One region of the Sporosarcina sp. G11-34 genome, then DNA from elsewhere that is predicted to be linked to it. Evidence: a T-box and tRNA genes for the amino acid it is inferred to sense, from the RefSeq annotation. Region 1 holds a T-box; the other holds one or more tRNA genes.
The links. The T-box of region 1 lies ahead of leuS (leucine--tRNA ligase). A T-box ahead of a tRNA ligase gene usually reads a tRNA of that ligase, here a tRNA-Leu.

Region 1 (10,608 bases):
ACAAGCGGAATCGTTAAATACATCATAATTTGATAAGTTTGATCTAGGGAACGCGTAATCCCTTGTCGATCATTTTTTGTAAAATACGTTGTCAATACAGGAATTAACGCCATTGAAAACCCTGTCGCTACCATCACAGGTATCATAACAAACTTATGCGTAAGTAGATTCAGCATTGCTAAATATGTATCAGAAACATCTGCTAATCCAATCGAAAACATTGCTCCGTTAAATGTAACCATATCAACGAATTGATAAAGTGGATTGATAACACCAACCAAAATAAATGGCAACAGATAACCAAATAGCTCTTTATACATCTTCAGAAATGAAGGTGTTTCATCTGGTGACACACTATTTTCCAACAAATAATCAAACTCTGGCTTATATTTTCTCCAATACCTGTAAAGAACCACAAGTCCCGCCATTGCGCCAATAAACGCTGCGAATACTGCAAAGTTTATCGCTTTTTCCGGGGATTCTCCCATGAAGTTAACGACGATGTACGCCCCGACAAGGACCGCAATTATACGAACAATTTGTTCAATTAATTGAGATACCGCGGTTGGCTCCATTTTTTGATATCCTTGAAGAAAACCTCGTACAATACTCATTAATGGAACGACAAGTAAAGCAAAGCTGACCCATTTTATTACAGTCGTAATTTGACTAACCGTATAGATTTGTTCTTCTGAACTAATAACCATATGCGCAATCGGTTCGGCTAAGAAAAATAGTGCAAGAAATGAAAGTACGCCTGATGCTGCCATTACATACATGCCCGACTTCATTAACTTCCTACCCGTGGCATAATCGCCGAGCGCATTATATCTCGCAACAAATCTAGACACTGCGAGCGGTGCGCCTGAAATCGCTATAGCAAGCGCTATGTTGTACGGTATGTAGGCGTATTGATACAACCCCATACTCTCTTTCCCAACAATTGCATAGAGTGGTATCAAATATAAAAGACCAAGTGCCTTTGAAAGAAAGAGCCCTATCGTTAATATTGCAGTGCCTTGAACAAGTTTAGACGACATATTTAATCCTTCCAATCTCCGTAATTCTATTTAATAGTTTACCCTCGAACACCGTTTTTCACAACGATTAACCGCTAGTTGTGTATAATGAAAGAAAAACGGAAGAGTGGTTTCATATATGTATGATGTTGTTGTAATTGGTGCTGGGCCATCTGGATTGATGGCCTCTATTGCCGCCGCTGAAAATGGAAGAAAAGTTCTTGTCCTTGAAAAAGGGAAAAGGCCCGGCAATAAACTTGCCATCTCAGGGGGCGGACGATGTAACGTAACGAATCGATTGTCACAGGAAGAAATCATAAAAAACATTCCCGGAAACGGTCGCTTTCTTTACGGCCCGTTTTCTGTGTTCAATAATGAGGATATCATTAATTTCTTTGAAGGCCTTGGCGTAGCACTCAAAGAAGAAGATCACGGGCGTATGTTTCCCGTAACCGACAAGGCAAAGGATGTTGTCGACGCTTTGCTTACTGAAATGGACCGCTTGAACGTGGTCATGAAACTCGAGACGCGAGTAGAAAGATTATTAATGGATGATGAAAAAATTCTTGGTGTTCGATTAACTTCGGGCGAAGAGATTCACGCGCACTCCGTTATCTTAGCTGTTGGTGGAAAAGCCGTTCCTCAAACAGGTTCTACAGGTGATGGCTATCCATGGGCTGAACGTGCAGGCCATACAATCACTACACTTTATCCCACTGAAGTACCTTTGTTATCAGACGAACAGTTTATCCTTTCAAAGGAGTTACAAGGGTTTGCGCTACGCGATGTGGCCGTTTCCGTTTTGAACGCCAAAGGTAAACCATTAATCACTCACCAAATGGACATGCTCTTTACCCACTTTGGACTTAGTGGTCCTGCTATTTTACGCTGTAGCCAGTTTGTCGTCAAAGAACGGATGAAAAATGGCAATGCACCTGTCGATATGAAAATCGACTCGCTCCCCTCTATGAACGAGGAAGAAGTGTTTCAATTGCTTAATAAAACAGTACGGGACGACCCGAAAAAACAAGTCAATAATTCATTAAAGGGCGTTGTGCCTGAGCGCTGGCTACACTTTTTATTTGACCGTGCTGGGATTTCACAATCTGAATTAGGCGCTACAATGTTGGCAGAAAAATTACGTGCGCTTGCCAAATTGTTGAAAGCATTCACGATGACTGTTAACGGAACGCAGCCAATGGAACGTGCTTTCGTTACGGGGGGTGGCGTTTCTGTTAAAGAGATTGTGCCGAAAACGATGGCCTCACGTAAAAAAGATGGTCTCTATTTCTGTGGAGAAATTTTAGACATCCACGGCTATACTGGCGGTTACAACATTACCTCCGCCTTGGTAACCGGAAGAATTGCCGGCATGAATGCAGCGGAATTTGCGACTCACGTTTAAACCTGATTCGCTTGCACTCGACTGGATTTTGCTTGCACCCACTTGTCCATTCCTTGCACCCAGAACATGTTCGCTTGCAAGCGAGGACCTTTGACTCATCATTTCAAACAAAAAAACCGCGGGAGAGCCCTTAGCTCTTCCGCGGTTTTCCTCTTCTTAACCAGGTGCTACGATGTTCACGAGCCTTCCTGGAATTCCGATGACTTTCTTCACTTGTTTACCTGCTAAAAATGCTTTCACTTCATCATCTTCTAGCGCAATTTTTTCAAGTTCTGCTTTTGTGCTATCTTTATCAACGACTATTCTAGCACGAACTTTTCCGTTAATTTGAACAGCGATTTCAACTGTCTCATCAACAAGTTTCGATTCTTCATACGTAGGCCAAGCTTCATATGTGATTGTTTCGTTATGACCTAGCAACTCCCACAGTTCTTCCGCAATATGTGGCACAACTGGTGAAAGCATCTTCAGGAATCCTTCAGCATATTCCGTTGGGACAGACTCTGCTTTATAACTTTCGTTAATGAATACCATAAGCTGAGAAATGGCAGTATTATTACGCATTCCCTCGTAGTCTTCCGTCACTTTCTTAACAGTTTGGTGGTAAACCTTTTCAAGTTCTCCGCCAGATTCTCCGTTAATTTTCGAACTTAGTTTTCCTTCTTCATCAACAAATAATCTCCAAATACGATCTAGGAAACGACGTGCTCCGTCAAGGCCATTTGTCGTCCACGCCTTCGATGATTCCAACGGCCCCATGAACATTTCATAAAGACGAAGTGAATCAGCTCCGTGTGAAAATACAATATCATCCGGGTTAACAACGTTACCAATTGATTTCGACATTTTTTCATTGCCTTCCCCAAGTATCATACCTTGGTTGAACAATTTCTGGAACGGTTCTTTCGTGTGAACTACACCGATATCATATAGCACTTTGTGCCAAAAACGTGCGTACAGTAAGTGAAGTACCGCGTGTTCTGCACCGCCGACGTATGTATCTACCGGTAACCAGCGTTTTGCTAATTCAGGGTCAATCACCATTTCATCGTTATGTGGATCTATATAGCGAAGGTAATACCAGCAGCTTCCAGCCCACTGCGGCATCGTATTTGTTTCACGACGACCTTTCATTCCTGTTTCAGGATCAGTTACATTGATCCACTCTTCGATATTTGCTAAAGGTGATTCACCTGTTCCACTCGGTTTAATATTGTCAGTCACTGGCAATTCAAGTGGTAAATCAGCTTCATCTACAGTAGTCATCGTGCCATCTTCCCAGTGAATAATCGGAATCGGCTCTCCCCAATAACGCTGTCTTGAAAATAACCAATCGCGAAGACGGTACGTTACTTTCTTTTCACCTGTTCCTTTTTCTACAAACCAAGCAATTGCTTTTTCAATCGCTTCATCTTGCCCAAGGCCATCTAGGAAACCTGAGTTAATATGAGTACCATTACCGACATAAGCTTCTTTAGAAATATCTCCGCCCGAAACAACTTCAACAATCGGAAGCTCGAACTTCGTCGCAAACTCATAGTCACGCTCATCATGCGCAGGTACAGCCATAATCGCGCCAGTTCCGTATGACACTAAAACGTAATCAGCAATCCAAATCGGCATTTTCTCGCCACTTGCAGGGTTAATGGCGTAACAACCTGTGAATACACCCGTTTTCTCGTCTGCAAGATCAGTTCTTTCTAAATCACTTTTCAGTTTTACTTCATCTAAATACGCAGCAACCGCTTCTTTTTGCTCAGGTGTCGTAATCTTAGCAACTAACTTATGTTCAGGAGCAAGCACTGCATACGTTGCGCCGAAAATCGTGTCTGGACGTGTCGTAAACGCTTCAAAAGAATAATCTGTACCTTCTACTTCAAAAGTGAGCTGCGCCCCCTCAGAACGTCCAATCCAGTTGCGTTGCATATCCTTCAAACTCTCAGGCCAATCAAGGTCTTCTAAATCCTCAAGTAGACGATCTGCATAATTCGTTATACGCAACACCCATTGACGCATCGGACGGCGTTCAACTGGATGTCCACCCCGTTCAGATAAACCGTCGATGATTTCTTCGTTCGCAAGTACAGTTCCGAGCGCCGGACACCAATTGACATCAACTTCATCAATATACGCAAGCCCTTTATTATAAAGCTGAATGAAAATCCATTGTGTCCATTTATAATAAGATGGATCTGTCGTATTTATTTCACGATCCCAGTCATAGGAAAATCCGAGATCCTGCATTTGTCTTTTAAATGTTGCGATGTTTTTAGCCGTAAATTCAGCGGGGTCATTACCCGTGTCGATTGCGTACTGCTCCGCTGGTAAACCGAATGCATCCCACCCCATTGGATGGAGCACATTATACCCTTGTTTCCTTTTGAATGAACTAATAATGTCCGTCGCGATGTAACCAAGCGGATGCCCAACATGTAGTCCTGAACCTGATGGGTATGGGAACATATCCAGTGCATAAAACTTTGGTTGTGACGGATTATCAATCATTTTATACGTTTTATTTTCTTTCCAATAGTTTTGCCATTTCTTCTCAATTTGTCCATGATTATAACCCAACAAAAACTCCTCCTTCAAAATAAAGAAAACTCGGTGATTGCCGAGCCTCTAGGTGACAGCAGAGCCGTAGTTGCGCTTATAAGGTCATCCTTAAATTTACAATTTGGGACGTTATAAAGAAAAAATCCCGTCCCTTAATAATCTAAGGGACGAGATTTGTCTACAAACTCCCGCGGTGCCACCCAAATTGACGGTAAACCGTCCAACTTGTAACCTTAACGCGGAAAACGGTATAAGCTACTAAATTTCACTCATACAGGCTCTGAGGTGAGTTCATCTCAATACGTCACAATCGGCTTGCACCACCCGCCGACTCTCTAAATGTGACGCCTATAGATTACTACTCCTCATCACTGCCATTACTATTTATTCTAGCTTACCCGAATATACGACATTTCACAACTACAACTTAACGTTTTCAACAACATCCTTCGTAATTAAATCGACATCTGTCGAATCAATCACATCTTGCACAGTGAATCCTTCAAACACTTCTTTTAGTATCATTCCCTCAGGAGTGATTTCAATCGATGCACGTTCCGTAATAATCTTGTGCACGACCCCTTTCCCTGTTAACGGCAGTTCACATTCTCTCTTAATTTTAGCAGATCCATCTCTTGCAACATGATCCATAATTACGATGATTTTTTTAGCACCGTGAACAAGGTCCATCGCGCCGCCCATACCTTTTATCATCTTCCCCGGAATCATCCAGTTCGCAAGGTCACCCTTTTCGGATACTTCCATTGCGCCAAGAATTGCAACGTCAACATGTCCCCCGCGAATCATCGCAAATGATTCAGCACTAGTAAAGAATGCTGAACCAGGAATGGATGTGACTGTTTCTTTCCCCGCATTTATTAAATCAGGGTCCACTTCATCTTCTGTCGGGAATGGCCCAATTCCTAGAAGCCCATTTTCCGACTGAAGTACCACCGTTTTATCATCAGAAATATAATTCGCGACAAGCGTCGGCATACCAATTCCGAGGTTGACATAGTTCCCATCTTCAATTTCTTTTTCCGCGCGCTTTGCGATTCGTTCCCTAAAATTAACTTGTCCCATTGTAAGCAGTCCCCTTTCCATTCACTTTCGAGTCGTTAGACGCTCAATTCGTTTTTCTTGCTTCGCTTGTAAAAGCCCTTGAACGTAAATACTTGGTGTATGAATCGTTTGTGGATCTAGATCGCCGGTTTCGACAATCTCCTCAACTTCTGCAATGGTAATAGCCCCCGCCGCAGCCATCATCGGGTTAAAGTTTTGTGCTGTTTTATTATAAATTAGGTTTCCGAACTTATCAGCCTTTGCCGCGCGAATTAATGAAAATTCCGCTCGAAGTGCTTCTTCAAGAACATATTCTTTCCCGTCAAACACACGGATTTCTTTCCCATCTGCAACTGTCGTTCCAACACCCGCGGGCGTATAAAATGCTGGTATTCCAGCTCCACCTGCACGAATTTTTTCAGCAAGCGTCCCTTGTGGTGTTAAGTCGACTTCGATTTCGCCCGAAAGGACTTGCCGCTCAAACTCTTTGTTTTCACCAACATAAGAACCTATCATTTTTTTAATTTGTTTTTCTTTTAATAGAAGTCCAAGTCCCCACTCATCGACTCCACAATTATTAGATATTACGGTTAGGTCTTTCACACCTTTTTCAACTAACGCCAATATAAGCTGTTCCGGAATCCCAACGAGCCCGAATCCTCCAACCATTATTGTCGCGCCATCCTGAATTTCTGCAATCGCTTCCTTTGCAGATGTATATATTGGTTTCATTAGTAATGCCCCCCTCGAATCTTTTTTCTTACTATTCTCTACTCAATTAAAACAAAGTTCTCTCAATCTTGCAATGAAAGGAACACATCTGAATATTTTACTCAAAACTCTGAACAACTTTCAATTCAGTTCAGGAGTCTTAAAACACCAATCTAATGGTATACCCATCATTAAACATGATACAATGTCCCTTTAGAGGAGTGAATAAATTGGACAAGTTAAATCTGCCATTTCCAACTGAAGGAAAACGATATTATACATGGTCACGTTATTTAAAAGATGAATTTGGTTTCAAGGTTTTCAAAGTCGCATTAGATGCAGGTTTTGACTGCCCGAATCGTGACGGTACTGTCGCATTTGGTGGTTGTACATTTTGTAGTGTTGCAGGATCTGGAGATTTCGCGGGAGACCGAGTAGACCCCATTGATGTACAGTTTGCGGAAATTCGTGAGCGGATGCATAAGAAATGGAAAGACGGTAAACCAATGGCCTATTTCCAAGCTTACACAAATACACATGCACCACTTGCTAAATTAAAAGAGAAATTTGAAGCTGCCCTTGCGCAAGATGATGTTATCGGCATTTCGATTGCCACACGACCCGACTGTTTACCAGATGATGTCGTTGAATATTTAGCAGAATTAAATGAGCGTACATATTTATGGGTTGAACTTGGCCTACAAACCGTACACGAAAAAACAGCCAATCTAATAAATCGAGCACATGACTATCCAACTTATGTTGAAGGCGTCAATAAACTTCGAAAACATGGGATTCGCGTTTGTAGCCATATTATTAATGGACTTCCAATGGAAGATCATGACATGATGATGGAAACCGCACGCGAAGTTGCGAAACTTGATGTGCAAGGGATTAAAATCCATTTACTTCACTTATTAAAAGGGACGCCAATGGTAAAGCAATACGAAAAAGGCGTGCTAGAATTTCTTGAAAAAGACGAGTACATTAGCCTAGTTGCAGATCAACTCGAAATACTTCCACCCGATATGATTGTTCACCGAATTACAGGCGATGGTCCAATTGAACTCATGATTGGCCCTATGTGGAGTGTCACAAAGTGGGAAGTATTAAACGGGATTGATAAAGAACTAGAACGACGCAACAGCTGGCAAGGAAAATACTTTAAAGGAGCAGCAAGTTTAACATGAAAATTTTGAGAGTCCTCCCTTTCGCAAGACAAGTACTTGCGGAAACAATAAAACCCGGTGAACTTGTAGTCGATGCGACTGCAGGTAATGGTGTCGATACACTTTTCTTAGCAGAACATGTCGGTGAAAAAGGTCATGTTTATGCTTTTGACATTCAAAAGGCTGCGCTCGAATCGACGGCAGAACGTCTTGGCGAATTAACAAGCCGCGTGTCACTGATTTTGGACAGCCATGATAACGTTCAAAAATATGTAAACAAACCAATCAGCGGCGCAATTTTCAATCTTGGCTATTTACCACATGGTATTGATTCATCAATCGTCACCAAACCAGAAACAACCATTAAAGCCGTACATACACTACTAGGTATGTTGAGAAAAAGTGGCACCATCGCAATTTCAGTGTACACTGGACATGATGGTGGAAAAACTGAAGGAGACGCACTTCTTGACTATGTAAAAACCCTTCATCAAGCAGATGTTAACGTCGCTAAATATGAAGTTCTAAATCAACAAAATAACCCTCCATTTCTTATTGCACTTGAAAAGATGAGAGCATTCGAAGAGCCAAGGCTAACGAAATAGGTAGACTTTATGTAAAAACTCAATGGTGTCCCAGTCTTGATTTTATTTTAAAAAATAAATTCAAATAAATATACGAAAACAAACAGCCAATTCCAGTTGAATTGGCTGTCTGTTTTTTATTTTAATATTAAATAAACGATTTCTATCATTCTATTGCCCATACGTTTTTAATAATCTCTAATATCAACAATTGGTCCTACCGCTTTGAAGTCTTCATTTTCCATAAATGCAATGAGTTTCTGTGCCGTTTCTTCTGCACTACTTAGTAGACCTTTTTCTTTATAGTCAATAAACCGGTCTAGAAGTGGGAATGCATCTGCACCACTTGCACGAATCGTTTCTTGCATACCTGTGTCTATAATACCGGGTGCGATTGCAACGATTTCAATTGGATACTTTGCAGTTGCTTGTTCGAGTGCGACCACACGGCTAAAATGGTCTAGCCCTGCTTTCGTTGTGCAATAAGTTCCCCAACCTTCATATGCGTTACGTCCTGCTCCTGAGGAAATGTTAACGATTCGCTTCTTGTTCTCGAAGTTCTCGAGTCTTGAAATAAACGCATTGGTAATTAGCATTGGTGCGGTTAAATTAACTGCAATTGCTTTTGCAATTACTTCCGCTTGAACAGAACCTATCAATCCAATTGGATCGACGATTCCTGCGTTATTAATAAGTGTAAACGAAGTGGCAATTTCAATATGCTCATCAATTATTGATGTAATTAGATTTTCAAGACAATCCGTATCAGAAAGGTCCGCACTAACAAAACCAGCCCTATCTTCCGGCATAGTCCTTGCAATCCCAATCACTTTCTTTCCTTTTGCTTCCAACTGTTGCGAAATTTCAAACCCAATCCCTTTCGAAGCACCTGTCACAATAACGATATCCAATTATGATTCTCCTTCTGTATAAACCATTATCCAATCATCAATACTTGCTTGTTTAAGTTTGTCTTGAACCTTCTCCTTAAACATTTCAGGATCCTTAAAGTCTACAAGAGTTGTCCCGAACCACTTTTCAACATTCTCTCGCGTTACAGTATATGACTTGTCTTCAAAACGCATCTCGACTGTTTGTAGATTTCCGATAAGTGTAAAGGCTGCAGTTGTGTTATAGATTACGCCTTGCTCTGCTTTAATCCCAAGATCAGCAGTCGTTGTATTATAATTTACAATAAGTGAGAATGACTCGGAATCCATTTCCAAAGTCCCTCTATCTTGATTTAAAGGCAACGCCTGAAAGAGCCCCCCTATATTCGAACTATCGCCCATATAAGGATCTTCAAATGAAGTCACATCTTGGAACTGGTGCGTTTCTGGATCTTGTTGTGTTATAGCCTCCCCAATTTTCACTTTATTTGGAACCTCGAAAAATTGGATCCAAATAAATAATGGAACGCCTATTAATACAACGATGGTTATCATAAGTCTTCTTTTATTCAACTACTTCACACTTTCTTTTTGAGGTTTGTTTCAATTATTACAATTGTATCAGTTAGAATACAAAAAAGAAATATTATTTAACACATTACGCTTAATTCTCACTGAATATCAACGCTTCGACTGAAGATTGCTTGATTACTAGTAAATTATAAGTGTAATTCAAAAAGCCGCTTATATTACAAATAAGCCTAACACATTACATTTCAAAAAAAGAGTTTGCTAACCATTGAATGGCTAGCAAACTCTCTTAACTCTTACTATTAATCTAGAATCGTTATTTTCACGTTTTTACGTCCCCATTTATAGGCAGCGTTTTTCGTTGGAATGAATACATCGATTTTATTTCCTTTAATTGCCCCGCCGATATCACCTGCGACTGCATATCCGTAACCTTCAACATGTACTTTCGTTCCTAGTTTGATGACACTTGGATCTACTGCAATAACTTTCATACCAGGATTTTTCTTTAAGTTAATACCTGTTTTCGTTATTCCAGAACATCCAGTACAACTAGCAGTATATGCTGTGGCACTTACCGTAAATGATTTCTTCCCCTCAGGTTCGTTTGATCGTGACGGTGTTTTTTGTGTTGCTTTTGGTTTAGCCTTCGCAGCTGCTTTCGGTGCTGACTTAGCAGCG
Region 2 (10,608 bases), on a different contig from region 1:
CCTTTCAATTGCTCGATACGTCTCTACATAACTCTCCTTGACGGGCCAATGCGTTAAGTATAAGTCAAGATAATCTAAGCCCAACTTTTCGAGTGACGTTTCAAATGCGCGCAACGTCTGATCATAGCCCTGATCCGTATTCCACACTTTTGACGTAATAAATAAGTCTTCTCTTTGTAAACCTGAATGTCGGATTGCTTCTCCCGTCTCCTTCTCATTTTCATATACGGTAGCCGTATCAATTGCTCTATATCCAGCCTTAATTGCATAGGTTATCGCTTCAACAGTTTCTTCTGGATTGGTCATCTTATAAACACCAAGACCAAGCTGTGGCATTTCAATCCCATTAGCAAGCATTATTTTCTCATTATATACGCTCATTTTTCAAGTCTCCCCTTTCGGTTTATACAGTTTAATTGTACAAGTAGTAAGGCTATTTGACTAATTCTCTGTTTGCCGCTTAGGGTTGCAGTTTTACTGGAAACCGAATATTATTAAGGGTGGTCTCATTATTATTCGTGTATTGAAAGGAGCGTTACCTTGTTTCATTTAAAAGAAAATAAAACAACAGCTAAAACTGAAGTATTGGCTGGAATGACTACTTTTTTAACGATGGCTTACATCGTTTTTGTAAATCCGCTTATTCTTGCGGAAGCTGGTGTACCGTTCGATCAGGTATTCCTTGCAACAATTATCGCGGCAGCTGTTGGTACGCTTTGGATGGCTCTTTTTGCTAACTATCCAATCGCAATTGCACCTGGGATGGGGTTAAATGCTTATTTCACATCCGTTGTCCTCGCCTCTGATGGGCAATTAGATTATATGACGGCTTTTTCTGCCGTGTTTATTGCTGGTATATTGTTCATTATTTTATCATTAACACCATTTAGAGAAAAACTGATTAAATCTATTCCTAACAATTTAAAACACGGGATCACAGCTGGAATTGGATTATTCATTGCCTTTATAGGGTTAAAACTTTCAGGCATTGTTGTGGCTCACGAAACGAATCTCGTTCAACTTGGGGATCTTACTTCGCCGCCTGTCCTGCTCGCCTTATTCGGGTTAATTGTAACGGTTATTCTAATGACATTAAATATCTATGGGTCGATTTTTATCGGGATGTTTTTAACCGGAATTCTGGCAGTCTTCACAAAACAACTTGCCTTCCCCAAAGGCTTCTGGGCAGTGCCTAGTTTACCTGAGGGCATTCTTGTTTGGAACCCTATCAATGCGATGAGTGATGTTATTTCTCACGGCCTATACGGGGTCGTGTTCGCATTTTTAATCGTTACGTTGTTTGATACAACTGGAACGATGATTGGCGTCGCTAAGCAAGCGGGACTTATGCGTGGGAATACTTTGCCACGCGCACGTCATGCTCTCCTTGCTGATTCTGTTGCAACATCAGTCGGTGCAATGTTCGGGACAAGTCCTACATCGGCCTACATTGAATCTTCTTCGGGTGTTGCTGTTGGAGGGCGTACCGGGTTAACAACATTGACCGTTGCAATTTTGTTTATGGTCGCAGCATTTTTTGGTCCATTTGTCTTTGCTTTATCTGGTGTATCTGCGATTACCGCACCTGCGCTTATTATCGTGGGGAGCTTAATGATCAGTGTTGTTAAGGAGATTGACTGGGATTCCTTTGATGAGGCATTCCCTGCATTCCTTATTATTTTAACAATGCCCCTAACATCAAGCATTGCAACTGGGATTGCACTTGGATTTATTACTTATCCTATTTTGAAAGTAGTAAAAGGGCAATGGAGAAAGGTCCCACTACTTTTATACATTTTCGCAATATTGTTTACGTACCAGTTACTTTTCTTGCCTCATTAAAATGAAATTCTGGCTAATGATTAAGGCAAGGCATTTCAATTTCAATTGAATTAAGGTATACTAGAGGTATCAACTATGGAATCAATAGGAGGTATGCGTAATGAATCTTATATTAGTTTTAGGTGTCTGTGTTGCATTCCTAACAGCAATTTTTACAGGCGGATACGAAGACAAGCCTGGTACTAAACAAAAGAGTAAAAAAGGTCATCAATCAACATAAATAAAAAAAGAGAGAACAAGCCTAGGCTTGTTCTCTCTTTTTATTTTCATCAATAGCATACGTAATAATTAAGAAACACTTTTAAAATATATCACAACAGAATTACTTTTTAAATGATATTAACTTAATTCTAGAAATGATTGTTGGCGAAGTGCTTCATAAATAAGTATTGCTGCTGTATTTGATAAGTTGAGTGCACGGATATTGTCATTCATAGGAATACGCAAGCACCGTTCTTCATTTTCAGCAATGATATCGTCTGGTAAACCAGTCGTTTCTTTCCCAAAAACGAAAAATATATCCGTCGATTCATTAGAATAATCGAAGTCAGAATATGGTTGCTTACCGAACTTCGTCACGAAATAAAAGACCGCGTCTGGGTATGCTGTAAATAAATCACGAATCCCGTCATGGTACTCAAGATCAACACTACTCCAATAATCAAGTCCGGCTCTTTTCAACATTTTATCTTCTGTCGAAAATCCCAATGGCTTAATCAGATGTAGCTTAACTCCTGTTCCTGCGCACGTCCGTGCTATATTTCCTGTATTCGCCGGGATTACCGGCTCAAATAATGCAACATGTATCGCCATTTCAGCACGTCCTCTATTATAGGTTGGTATTTACTCAGTTGTTTTTTTTTCCATCCATCTAATGCTTTTTCAAGTTCAATCCGTACGTCACTATCATCTTCTGTCACAAGAGATTTTTCCATTGCGACAAAGCCTTCCTCTGTCCCTATTTTGCCAAGTGCCCAAGCAATTGTACCACGCATTACTGGTCTTGGATCATTCTGAAGCATTCCAACAAGTTCTGGTACCGCAGCTTCTTCTTTGAAATGAGCAAGTGCAATAATCGCGTTACGCTGAATCGGATTTTTTCCACGCCATGAGCCCGACACTTCACCAAATCGCTCTTTAAATTGGCGATTGGACAAACTAAGAATCGGTTGTAAAAGTGGTTTCGCAAGTTCTGGATCTGGTTTAAATACCTCTTGATGTAAATTATGCTTTTTTCGATTCTTTGGACATATCGTCTGACACGTATCACAACCGTATACTCGATTCCCTATTTTATCCCTAAATTCTTCTGGGATTGTTGTTTTAGTTTGTGTTAGAAATGCAATACATCGCGTTGCATCCAGCTGTCCCCCTACTATAAGTGCACCTGTTGGACATGCGTCGAGGCAAAGGGTACAATCTCCACATTCATCTTCCATTGGCTCGTCTGGCTCAAATGGTATGTTCGTAATCATTTCACCTAGATAGACATATGAACCAAATTCAGGTGTAATTATCGAACAGTTTTTTGCAGACCAGCCAATGCCAGCTCGTTCTGCCACGGCCCGGTCAGAAAGCTCACCTGTGTCCACCATGGACTTCACTCTCGCGGTCGGCACATGTTCTATGATAAAGGCCTCTAGAAGCCTCAACCTTGCTCTTAGGACCGTATGGTAATCAGTTCCCCAGGAAGCTCGGCAAAAGATGCCCCGGCGCTCCCCTTTCTTCCCTCTCGGTGAATTTTCCATGCGCGATGGGTAGGCGATAGCAATTGCAATGATACTCTCCGCCTGATCTAGAAGTAGCGCGGGCTCCGTTCGTTTATCCAAGTCCTTTTCTTCAAATCCGGACTGATAACCAAGCTCCTGTTGGCGTACCAAACGATTTTTTAGCTCTCGAAACGGTGCTGCAGTCGTAAAACCAATCTTGTCGATACCAATTGATTCTGCATACTCTTTTATTGCTTGTTGTAATTCGATTGTGTTCATACAGAATCACCTTTCTCTATGTTAAAATGAAGTAATATTATGCAAAGGATGATGACAGTGAAATTTGAAATGGATCCAGTACTTTTTGAAACAGTTCCCAACTTAAAATTGGGTATAAACCATTATACCAAAACTATCGTCTCAGAATCGCCTCAAATGATTAAAGGACGTTTACAATTATTTCAGGAATACCTTTATTTCGATCTTGCGGATAAACCACTTACCGATTTTCCAGGTGTTAAGGAATGGCGAGATGTTTGGAAAGCCTTCGGTTCAGACCCAAGTCGCCATCGTCACTCCCTAGAAGCACTCATGCGCCGAATTAAAAAGCTAAACTACTTAGAACCCTATCACTTAGCGGTGGATCTAAATAGCTTTTTTTCACTGCAATATGAAATGCCCATTGGTATTTACGACGCAGACAAGCTTAATGGTAACGTTACGCTCAGCCTTGGAAACGAAGATACAGGCTACGATGGGCTAAATGGTCGTTTTAATTCATTAAAAAACATGCTTGTCCTTTCAGATGAAACAGGTCCTTTTGGAAGTCCATACATCGATTCTACACGCACCGCAGTGACAGAGGAAACGGCTAATATATTTCAAGTGTTCTTCCTACGCCCATCACTTGATGCTGACGAAGCGCTTGAATTAACAACAGCGGCCGGCAATATGTTTACTAATGTAAGCGGTGGGGACGTTCACTCATATGTCTTGAATAACGAGATGGTTTCTATTAAAGTAAACTAATATCTTTTTCGTTGGAGGGAATTAATAGATGGCTAACATAACACTGGCAGAAGCTGTTAAATTAAAAAGCATATTAAGAACACGGATTCACGAACTTGAAGAAGAAATGCGCCGAGTTGCCTTCGCCACAGTTGAAAAGGGAATGTCACCGGTTAGAGGTACGCGCACACTTGAAGTCGTAGATATGGAATTAGACGGCGTACGCTTAGATAATCGTGTACTGGACCGCCTCATGTATCGTGCAAATATCGACAATGAAATTGAATTCCAAAATCAAAAACTTCCTATTGTCGAAGCGATTGAACTGGCAACTCAACTTCGAGCAAAAGCTCATTTTTATAAAGAGCTCTCAACTGCCGAAAAAGAAGAGATCCAATACGGCTATGCAGACAACACAACTGTCTATCAGGTTGCACTATTTGATCCCGAACAATATCGTGTCAAATCCTTACAAGCTGAAAAGGATGCACACCGATTATCTAATTTGATTAATGCTAAAAACTATTCGGTCACACTAGCCTTTGATGATAGTCAGTATTTTTAACCCCTTGGTTAGGTGAGACTCCTCACCAAGGCGTAGAGTGGGGACCAATCATATATAAATGCTGGTAAACCAATGACCTATTACCATTTATTTTGTGACCGATTACTAATAACCATACATGGCAATTGTATAAAAACACTTAGTAGCTTCATCTGGTCTCCCTCTATGAAAATCGCTCCTTCCGTTTCGACGGTTAGGAGCGATTTTTTTGGTTGAATTATTTTTGATGTTGGTAAATTTTATTTGAACATAATTTAGCCTATAGAATCCTGTTCATTAAATGTAGGTATTAATTGCATCTTGTAAAAGTTTTTTCTTGATTTTATAGTGAGTAGCTTGCCAAATTCCTTTTCCGTCTTTCAAAATTAATAGCTGAGGCGATTCATGTTTTACACCTAAATCTGTTTCAATCACATTTGAAACAGGTCTATCCATTTGCACAACGACCATATATATAGGTAGTTCCGTTTCAAGTGATTGCAATTCCTTCTTAGCAGACAAGCTACTTACACATGTCATACTGAATTTAAATAGAAGAAAAGGTTGTTCATTCGACTTTTCCAATAACTCCCGCCAAGCTTCGACCGAACTTATACGTTTCAATATGTACTCAACCTCCAAAATTATATCCTATTTTTACATCTAACTCCCCTAGCATACTCTATAAAAGGGAAAAGGAGATCGGGATAGTATTATCCCGAACCCCTTCCCCATACTAATTCCCGGCCTTTAAGTTCAATGATATATTCTCGTAGCCCATAACCATCTGCTTTTCTAGTACTTGTGTAAAATTTATTTTCTCATCCTAATTGCATAGTTGTGATACAAGTGTTATCGCCATCAAACGTCGAAATTTTGGATGTTGATTCTTTATCACCCTGTGTGATAATCACATTAAAAGTCTCATCACGGGGTAGCCATAAATCGATAAATCCATTAGCTTCTGTTCGTTTCTTTTCATCAAGAATAATGTTGCCTTTTGAATCTTCTATATGCACATTAAAATCTTCTTGAACAAGCTCGCCCTGACACCCAGTTAAACTATGAATATCACATGGATGTGTTTGTTTGATAAACGGAGCAATCGATACAAAGAATTCTTCGCCCTCAAGCTCGTATGTTGTTACTTCTTCATTTTCATCTGTCACGATAAGTTCAGAAGATGTAATTGATGCGGATGCAGCTTCTACGTTGCCCACCGTATAATCGTTAACTAATTTCTTAATGTCTGTTGTGTTGCCATACTCTGTTTCATTATTTCCACTGCTACATCCTACCAATAAAGCCATAATAAATACTAGTATTGAAATTCTCTTGAATCCCACTTTTTTCACTACCTATCTGTATTATTTTAGTTGTTTTTGTCCAATAAATCTTTTTTCCGTGTGAATTCTTCGTCGGTCAGTTCACCTCCGGCATATCTTTCCTTTAAAATATTTAGTGCCTTATTACTCTTTTCAATTTCCATTGGTAAACCTTTATTATTTTTAAATAGTTTATAAACTAACACAAAAATGATTAACAGAAGAACGACTGTAATCACAATCCAAAAGAAACCGTAATTTCCATAGCCCATCATGTGTTGTGATCCTGGTCCATGCCGAAACCCCATTAAATTCACTCCTCTATTTATAATTTAGACCCGTCCCGTTCATTAAAGAAAACATTGCCTATTGCTCACCAATATCTGGTCATCATTCTAGCTCTAGCCCTTACTTTAAATTCCTTTGTAAACTTCGGACTTTATTATTCATGTCGGGTAAGCGCCTATTTATTAATTATATCAGGAAGGTTCTATACGGCTAGCTTAACACATGGGAATAATTATAGTAATTACTGAGCGCCGGTGCTGCACTGGAGCTCTTTTTAAAATAATAATGACGTACCGCTCCTAATAAGAATGAACAGGATAAAGAATATTATGGTTGTATCATTTTCCTATAGTAGCACTACTTGCCATGTCAGGGGAGAATAATTAAATGGCCTTAGCCCAATTAAATCTGGGGCTAAGGCCATTTAGATATACTTTCAATTTTTAACTATGTCTTTTACGAGCTAAACTCCTTTGGCCGATGCCCGTCTACGTAAATCTACTTCAATTTCCTCAAGACTTCTTCCACGGGTTTCAGGTAGGTATTTGATAACAAATATCATGGCTACGATACCAATTGCAGCAAAGATCAAGAATACCTGCCCAATTCCGAATGCCTTTGACATCATTGGGAATAACTGGGCTACAAGCAAGCTACCAACTGATAACGAGAGTGCTGCGATACCTGTTGCTGCTCCACGAGCACGCATTGGGAATAATTCTGGAAGCATGACCCATAAAACTGGTCCCCAAGTAAATGCAAAGAATACAATAAACATACTTAGGCACCCCACAATAATCCATGCCCCAAAACTTGTATCTAATCCAACTGTCCAAATCAGCGCTGACATAGTCAGTAAGGAAGCAACCATACCAATATTTCCGATAACCAATAACTTTTTACGATCAACTTTATCAATAATCATGATTGCAAAGATTGTTACAACCACGTTTACTATACCAATACCCACCGTGCCAAGAATGGCAGCCGAACTACCTAATCCCGCTTCACTTAAGATTGATGGTGTATAGTAAATAATCGCATTGATACCGATAATCTGCTGTAATAAAGCAAATCCACAACCAATTACGAGCGTTGGGCGCAACCATGCAGATTTCAACACACTCCATGCGCTTTCCGACATTTTATTAATCTCAATCATTTCCTGAATTTCTTTATCAATATCCTCAGGTTTTCTGGTTAACCTCATTACTTTACGTGCTTCCTTTTCACTACGGTTCTCCAATAGCCATCTTGGACTTTCTGGCATAAATAGCACACCAATCATCATAATAAATGAAGGAACAACAGCTAAACCTACCATCCACCGCCATGCTTCCGCATCTGCGAAAGCGTAGTTCACTAGGTAAGAGGAAAGAATACCAACCGTAATCATCAACTGGTTTAGTGAACCAAGTGACCCACGCTGATCTGTTGGCGCCATTTCAGCTAAGTATACTGGTACAATTGCAGTTGACCCCCCGACAGCCAAACCAATAATGAATCGGCCGATAACAAGCATTTCCATATTTGGAGCAAGCGCCAGGGCAATTGAACCAATTACAAAGATAATAGATATCATGAACACCATCTTACGTCGTCCGAATTTATCGGATAAAGGACCACTAAATCCTGCACCAATAATCGCACCGAATAGCATGGAACTCACTACCAACCCCTCAGTGAAGGTTGTTAGAGGAATATCATTTTTAATAAACAACAATGCCCCTGAAATAACGCCCATGTCAAATCCATAGAGTAAGCCTCCTAATGCTCCAAAGATAAAAATTATTTTATTATTAACATTACCACCCATTAACCTAACCCCTTCTCGCCTTGTATTAATCACAGAATATGTTTCCAATTAGTCAATTTAACTGCAATTGTCTTTTGATTTTTTAATAAAATAAATAACGTTATTATGTACTCGTTCCACTTAGTTAATTAATTTTATTATCTAACTAATTTTACCATATTAATAGTTATTTTACTATACATTTAATTTAAGAATAACCCAGTATATTAAAATTTCTGTAACTTTCTTATTTAGCTGCACTAGTTTCGCATACGTGATTAAGTAATTCGACGAGTCGACATAGATTTTGCTACTTCTTTCTGGGAGTAGTAGAAGTTGAAACAAGTTTATGGAAAGGAATTCTAGTTAACTTCTTGGAGCAACCTTTTGCTGGGTACTTCAAGAAGTGGATAGATTTATGTAAAATGAATATAAAGGTCAAACAAAATATCATTATGGGCGATCTCTAGAAATAGTAGAAGCGTACTTTAAAGATATCCCCCTGCCAAAAATCACTCGGCAAGATTATCAAGCATTTATTAATTACTAGGGCAGCACTCGAAGTAAAGAAACAGTGGAGGAATTAAATTATCATTGTAGGTCTTGTATACGTAATGCAGTAGAAGACATGATTATTCACTTTGACTTTACAAGGAAAGTTACTTTAACGTGGAATATTCAAGCGAAGCAATCATAAGAGAAAGACCTTAGCTATTTAACGAGCTTGTCAGCCGTTTAGATAAGGGTTTAGACTACTACGTATTGTTTTACTTGCTCTATCTACAGGTATGGGTTTTGGTCAGATTGTGGTACTTACTAGAACAGACTTGGGGCTTTGCAAAGAACTTACCTAAAGGATTTGGGCCACAGTCTGGACAAGTATGTGGCTTCTTATGAAGCGATACATAAAGAAAAGTCCAATCGCCAACTTCCTCAATATTTTCAATGATTACATCTTTTAATCCTGGAATATTCATGTTAAGATTTATATGCACGAGTTGTATCAATACCCCAACAAATATTATAGAACCAAATAAAAAAACATCTACAAATGTTGTTATTTCAACATTTGTAGATGTTTTAGGACTTATTTAACTTAAAAGTATAAGAACTATTGATACCCGAGGCCGGACTTGAACCGGCACGCCTTGCGGCATCGCATTTTGAGTGCGACGTGTCTGCCATTCCACCACTCGGGCGAAAGATATATATTTATTTATATTCGTAATAAGAAAATTAATGGAGGCGGCAACCGGAATCGAACCGGTGATAAGGGTGTTGCAGACCCTTGCCTTACCGCTTGGCTATGCCGCCTAAAGAAAATGGAGCGGAAGACGGGATTCGAACCCGCGACCCCGACCTTGGCAAGGTCGTATTCTACCACTGAACTACTTCCGCAAAAACAACTGGGGTAGCTGGATTCGAACCAACGAGTGACGGAGTCAAAGTCCGATGCCTTACCGCTTGGCTATACCCCAAAAATATAAATGGGGCGGCTGAGGGGAATTGAACCCCCGAATGTCGGAATCACAATCCGATGCGTTAACCACTTCGCCACAGCCGCCGTAATATAATATTTAGAAAAAATGGGGCGGCTGAGGGGAATTGAACCCCCGAGTGTCGGAATCACAATCCGATGCGTTAACCACTTCGCCACAGCCGCCACAATAAATTACAATAAAAATAACAGGGGTAGTAGGATTCGAACCCACATCGAAGGTGTTGGAGACCTTTATTCTACCATTGAACTATACCCCTAGAATAACAATATTACTTTGAAACATTTGTTATGTTGTTTCCAACATGAAATACGTGCTGATAATTCTTTGAAGAAAAATGGTGGTGGGGGGCAGATTCGAACTGCCGAACCCAGAGGGAGCGGATTTACAGTCCGCCGCGTTTAGCCACTTCGCTACCCCACCAAAGTATTTACATACTAGTAAAATAAAATTGTAATGGTGGCTCAGGACGGAATCGAACCGCCGACACAAGGATTTTCAGTCCTTTGCTCTACCGACTGAGCTACTGAGCCACTGTCAATTTGGGTCGATTGAGAAGTTCTCAATCTAACTCAAATCATAAGTTTAATAAAAATGG

Region 2: it has a tRNA-Leu gene. The T-box ahead of leuS (leucine--tRNA ligase) is inferred to sense a tRNA for this amino acid. The anticodon was not compared.

What each region holds. Positions count from the first base shown of each region.
Region 1 is NZ_JAHNZW010000009.1:122,428-133,035, reverse strand. It holds gene KSU66_RS14490 (putative polysaccharide biosynthesis protein) at 1-1,040, opposite strand, end outside; gene KSU66_RS14485 (NAD(P)/FAD-dependent oxidoreductase) at 1,159-2,424, shown strand; gene leuS (leucine--tRNA ligase) at 2,581-4,998, opposite strand; T-box leader at 5,141-5,361, opposite strand; gene KSU66_RS14475 (3-oxoacid CoA-transferase subunit B) at 5,401-6,063, opposite strand; gene KSU66_RS14470 (CoA transferase subunit A) at 6,085-6,774, opposite strand; gene KSU66_RS14465 (TIGR01212 family radical SAM protein) at 6,951-7,943, shown strand; gene KSU66_RS14460 (class I SAM-dependent methyltransferase) at 7,940-8,527, shown strand; gene KSU66_RS14455 (SDR family NAD(P)-dependent oxidoreductase) at 8,695-9,417, opposite strand; gene KSU66_RS14450 (DUF4825 domain-containing protein) at 9,418-9,969, opposite strand; gene KSU66_RS14445 (LysM peptidoglycan-binding domain-containing protein) at 10,230-10,608, opposite strand, start outside.
Region 2 is NZ_JAHNZW010000012.1:92,538-103,145, forward strand. It holds gene KSU66_RS16345 (aldo/keto reductase) at 1-381, opposite strand, end outside; gene KSU66_RS16350 (NCS2 family permease) at 541-1,842, shown strand; gene trmL (tRNA (uridine(34)/cytosine(34)/5-carboxymethylaminomethyluridine(34)-2'-O)-methyltransferase TrmL) at 2,182-2,655, opposite strand; gene queG (tRNA epoxyqueuosine(34) reductase QueG) at 2,622-3,830, opposite strand; gene KSU66_RS16365 (B3/B4 domain-containing protein) at 3,888-4,580, shown strand; gene KSU66_RS16370 (hypothetical protein) at 4,609-5,124, shown strand; gene ytxJ (bacillithiol system redox-active protein YtxJ) at 5,401-5,727, opposite strand; gene KSU66_RS16380 (CueP family metal-binding protein) at 5,925-6,413, opposite strand; gene KSU66_RS16385 (SHOCT domain-containing protein) at 6,476-6,736, opposite strand; gene KSU66_RS16390 (sugar porter family MFS transporter) at 7,180-8,532, opposite strand; tRNA gene KSU66_RS16395 (tRNA-Leu) at 9,630-9,710, opposite strand; tRNA gene KSU66_RS16400 (tRNA-Cys) at 9,752-9,825, opposite strand; tRNA gene KSU66_RS16405 (tRNA-Gly) at 9,835-9,909, opposite strand; tRNA gene KSU66_RS16410 (tRNA-Gln) at 9,918-9,989, opposite strand; tRNA gene KSU66_RS16415 (tRNA-His) at 10,000-10,075, opposite strand; tRNA gene KSU66_RS16420 (tRNA-His) at 10,099-10,174, opposite strand; tRNA gene KSU66_RS16425 (tRNA-Trp) at 10,199-10,269, opposite strand; tRNA gene KSU66_RS16430 (tRNA-Tyr) at 10,349-10,433, opposite strand; tRNA gene KSU66_RS16435 (tRNA-Phe) at 10,468-10,543, opposite strand; tRNA gene KSU66_RS16440 (tRNA-Asp) at 10,606-10,608, opposite strand, start outside.